One region of the Streptomyces sp. NPDC058674 genome, then DNA from elsewhere that is predicted to be linked to it. Evidence: riboswitches for the same ligand, from Rfam matches in the RefSeq annotation. Region 1 holds a riboswitch; the other holds the start of a gene.
The links. A riboswitch is a leader RNA that binds a small molecule or an ion and turns the genes downstream of it on or off. The one in region 1 is predicted to bind cobalamin.

Region 2: linked by a shared signal. The riboswitch ahead of ACFWU6_RS06810 (energy-coupling factor ABC transporter permease) and the one ahead of ACFWU6_RS04415 (ribonucleoside-diphosphate reductase subunit alpha) in region 1 are both predicted to bind cobalamin.

Annotation. Positions count from the first base shown of each region.
Region 1 is NZ_JBHXSC010000005.1:75,011-77,203, reverse strand. It holds gene ACFWU6_RS04415 (ribonucleoside-diphosphate reductase subunit alpha) at 1-1,299, opposite strand, end outside; cobalamin riboswitch at 1,461-1,592, opposite strand; partial or broken gene ACFWU6_RS04410 (GNAT family N-acetyltransferase) at 1,640-1,792, opposite strand; gene ACFWU6_RS04405 (YbdD/YjiX family protein) at 1,939-2,136, opposite strand; gene ACFWU6_RS04400 (carbon starvation CstA family protein) at 2,133-2,193, opposite strand, start outside.
Region 2 is NZ_JBHXSC010000008.1:84,136-86,328, reverse strand. It holds gene ACFWU6_RS06820 (L-serine ammonia-lyase) at 1-256, shown strand, start outside; gene ACFWU6_RS06815 (hypothetical protein) at 390-923, shown strand; cobalamin riboswitch at 1,178-1,373, shown strand; gene ACFWU6_RS06810 (energy-coupling factor ABC transporter permease) at 1,402-2,100, shown strand; gene ACFWU6_RS06805 (energy-coupling factor ABC transporter substrate-binding protein) at 2,097-2,193, shown strand, end outside.

The DNA of each region.
Region 1 (2,193 bases):
CTCGGCGGTCTGGTTCGCCGTGCGGTTGGAGGCGTCCTTGAAGGTCATCCAGCCCTGGCCGGTCTGCGCGAGGGTGCGCATCATCCGGCCGTACAGCTCGCGGGCGGGCATGGACTTGCGGGCCAGGCCCGCCGCCTCCGCCCTGCGGTACGCGGCGTCGAAGTCGTCGCCCCACAGGTCCACCAGCTCGGGCACGTCGGCCGGGGAGAACAGCGACCAGTCGGCGTCGGCGTTGACGCGGCGCATGAACTCGTCCGGCACCCAGTGGGCCAGGTTCAGGTTGTGCGTGCGGCGCTGGTCCTCGCCGGTGTTGTCGCGGAGCTCCAGGAACTCCTCGATGTCCGCGTGCCAGGTCTCCAGGTAGACGGCGGCGGCGCCCTTGCGGCGGCCGCCCTGGTTCACCGCGGCGACGGAGGCGTCGAGGGTCTTCAGGAACGGCACGATGCCGTTGGAGTGGCCGTTGGTGCCGCGGATCAGCGAACCGCGGGCGCGGATGCGCGAGTACGACAGGCCGATGCCGCCGGCGTGCTTGGACAGGCGCGCGACCTGGTGGTAGCGGTCGTAGATCGAGTCGAGCTCGTCCAGCGGGGAGTCCAGCAGGTAGCAGGAGGACATCTGCGGGTGCCGGGTGCCGGAGTTGAAGAGCGTGGGGGAGGACGGCAGGTAGTCGAGGCGGCTCATCAGCCGGTACAGCGAGGCCACTTCCTCGACGGCCTGGACGCTGTCGTTCTCGGCGAGGCCGCAGGCCACGCGCAGCATGAAGAACTGCGGGGTCTCGACGACCCGGCGGGTGATCGGGTGCCGCAGCAGGTAGCGGCTGTGCAGGGTGCGCAGGCCGAAGAAGCCGAAGCGGTCGTCGGCGCCCTCCGCCAGGGTGTGCTCGACCAGCGCGTCCAGTCGGACCGCGTGGGCGGCCACGAACGCGGCGGTGCGGTCGGCGATCAGCCCCTCGCGGTGGCCGACCGCGACGGAGGCGGAGAACGAGGTGGCCCCCTGGCCGGCGGCCTCCTCGGCCACGGCCAGCGTCAGCAGCCGGGCGGCGAGCCGGGAGTACGCCGGGTCCTCGGAGATCAGCCCGGCCGCGGCCTCGGTGGCCAGCCCGCGCAGCTCGGCCTCGTCGGCGGCGGAGCTGCGGCCCCGCAGCGCGGAGGCGGCGACCCGGCCGGGGTCGGTGTCGGGCAGATCGGCCGTCAGTTCGGTGAGGGTGCGCAGCAGTGCGGCCCCGGGACCTTCGCCGGATCCATTCGGAGCCGTGGACGGAACGGACTCGGCGCGCGGTGCGGAAGGCGCGATGGTCACGGGGGGAGCTCTCCCTCTCTCGGCCCGGTCATCGGCAGGGCGGGAGGAGGGGAGCGCATGCGGGACTGGGCACGCGCAGGCCCGGACAGGGGGCAGCACGTGCACCGCATGGCGTCCACCGACCCAACCGCGAGGCCCGGACGTTCGGCACCCGGTTCGGTCGAGCCGGGCGCGCTGTCGGCAGGTCCTCGGACTTGCGGATGCACCGATCGGTGCACTTCATACCGTTGCGGGACAGTTCCGGATTCGCACCGGATTCCCCTGCGGCGACAGCAGGCATGAGCATACATGTGGGGGCGGTGCGTTGCCGCAACCCCCACATGTTGTGTCGCTCCCCGAGGGCGCAGGCCCGTACCAGGGCCTCGCCGGCGCCGTCTCCGCGCGCCGCCGCGGAGACCGCCGGCATCCGGAACTCCGCCTCGCCCGGGCCGGCGATGTCGCACAGCGGGCTGCCGGGAGGGGCGAAGGTCACGCCGCCGAGCACGGCGCCGTCGTACTCCGAGTGTGCGACGGGGCGGTGAGAAGGGCCGCCACGTCTCACGCCGGAAGGCGGGGGAGTGACGGCCCTCGTGGGCCGACCGGCCCAGGCCCACCGGCCCAGGCCCACCGGCCCAGGCCCACCGGCCCAGGTGCACCGGTTCAGCAGCAGCGGAACCCGTTGCGCGGGTCGGCCTCGCGGGCGTCCGTCCGGGCGCGCTCGAAGGCCCGGCGCGTCGGGACCGGGGCGTCCGGGTCGTGCGTACGGGCGTGGGCGACGTAGCGGTCGTACGCCGCCTCGCCCGAGAACTCCCGTACGAAGTACCGGGCCCGGCCCAGCGCGTGCCTCAGGCCGGTCACGCGGGCTCTCGCACGGGGTCCTTCGCGCGGCCCCCGCCCGAGTCGAGACCGGCGGCG
Region 2 (2,193 bases), on a different contig from region 1:
GATCGGCATGGAGCACAACCTCGGCCTGACCTGCGACCCGGTCGGCGGCCTGGTGCAGATCCCGTGCATCGAGCGCAACGGCATGGCGGCGGTCAAGGCCGTCACCGCGGCCCGGATGGCGATGCGCGGCGACGGCTCCCACAAGGTCTCCCTCGACAAGGTCATCAAGACCATGAAGGAGACCGGCGCGGACATGAAGGTCAAGTACAAGGAGACCGCCCGCGGCGGCCTCGCGGTCAACGTCATCGAGTGCTGATCCGGACCCGGGCCCGCCCTCCCCGCAGGGCGGGCCCGGCCGCGTGCGCCCCTCGCAGGGAACCGTCCGCGGCCGGGCGGCGTCCTCGGGAGTGACAGTTCTGTCCCCGTCTCTGGAGAATCGGGGGGACGCCATGAACCACCCACGTCCACGTCCGTCACTTCGTCTGCGCCGCCGGCAGCTCGTGGCCCTGGCCACCGGCGCCCTGCTCACCGCCGGCATCGCCCTGGCCGCGCCGGCTTCCGCCGCACAGGCCGCCGCCCGCACCCAGACGCCGCTCGTCGTCAACGCCCGCTGGGGCGGCCACTGCACGTACGACCGGCTCGTCATCGACCTCCAGGGCTACGTCCCCGGGGTCACCGTCACGCCCGTCTCCCAGCTGTTCTACGACGGGTCCGGCAAGCCGGTCCCGCTGGCCGGGAAGTACTTCCTGGAAGTCCGCCTGAACCCGGCCGCCGGGCACGACGACGCGGGCCAGAACGTCTACCAGGGCCCGCGCCTGCAGAAGATCTACCTCAGCAAGCTCAAGGGCGTCGCCCTGACCGGCGACTACGAGGGCTACGTGACCTTCGGCGCCGCCTTCGACACCAAGCCCGCCTACTCCACCACCGTCCTGCACTCGCCCGAGCGGCTGGTCCTGGACATCGCGCACCCCAACGTGTGCTGAGCGGGACGGGGCCCGGGGGTGCCGCCCGGCGGCTCCCCCGGGCCGCGCCCGCTCCGGGCCGCGGACGCCGCTGCGGAACGGCGCCCGCGGCCCGCGGCGCGTCCCCCGGCGAGTCCGGAACACGCCGAACCCCCCGCCCGGCCGGGGTGGTTGATGCGCACGGTGGCGGTCGGGCGACGGTCCGTCGCCGTCAAGCGGAATGCGGTCCCCGCCCGGCGCGTCAGGGCCGGGTTGTGACCGGTCCGCGCGGCCGACTAGGGTCAGCGGGCCTTGGTGTTCGGGAAACCGGTGGAAAACCGGTGCGGCCCTCGCCACTGTGATCGGGAAGTCCGGCTCCACTCCTGCGGGAAGCCACTGGGACCACGCGGGTGACCGCTCGGCCCCGGGAAGGCGGAGTCCGGGCATCAGCACCCGTGAGCCAGGAGACCGGCCGAGGCGCGTCGTCCATCCACGAGGTGCTGGAGAGGTCTCCCTACTCATGCATATTGCCGAGGGGTTTCTACCCCCCTTGCACGCGGTCGCCTGGGGCGCCGCGTCCGCTCCCTTCGTCGTACACGGGGTCCGCGCCCTGACCCGCGAGGTCAAGGCCAACCCGGAGAGCACCCTGCTGCTCGGTGCGTCCGGGGCGTTCACCTTCGTCCTGTCCGCCCTGAAGATCCCTTCGGTCACCGGCAGTTGCTCCCACCCCACCGGAACGGGGCTCGGCGCCATCCTCTTCCGGCCCCCGATCATGGCGGTGCTCGGCACGATCACCCTGCTCTTCCAGGCGCTGCTGCTGGCGCACGGCGGGCTCACCACCCTCGGCGCCAACGTCTTCTCGATGGCGATCGCCGGGCCCTGGGCGGGGTACGGCGTCTACCGCCTGCTGCGCGCGTGGGGCGTCCCGCTGATGGTGACGGTCTTCTGCGGCGCCTTCTTCGCCGACCTCATCACCTACTGCGTGACCTCCGTCCAACTGGCGCTGGCCTTCCCCGACCAGGCGTCCGGGTTCGCCGGCTCGCTCGTGAAGTTCGGCGAGATCTTCGCGCTCACCCAGATCCCGCTCGCGGTGAGCGAGGGCCTGCTGACCGTGCTCGTCATGCGGCTGCTGATGCAGTCCAGCAAGACGGACCTGGTCCGGCTCGGTGTCGCGAAGCTGACCCCCGGCAAGGCCCAGCAGGAGGCGACCGCCCGATGAGCCGCAACGCGAAGATCAACACCCTGCTGCTGCTCCTGGTGGCGGCGCTGGCCGTGCTCCCGCTGGCGCTGGGGCTGGGCGAGGGCAAGGAGG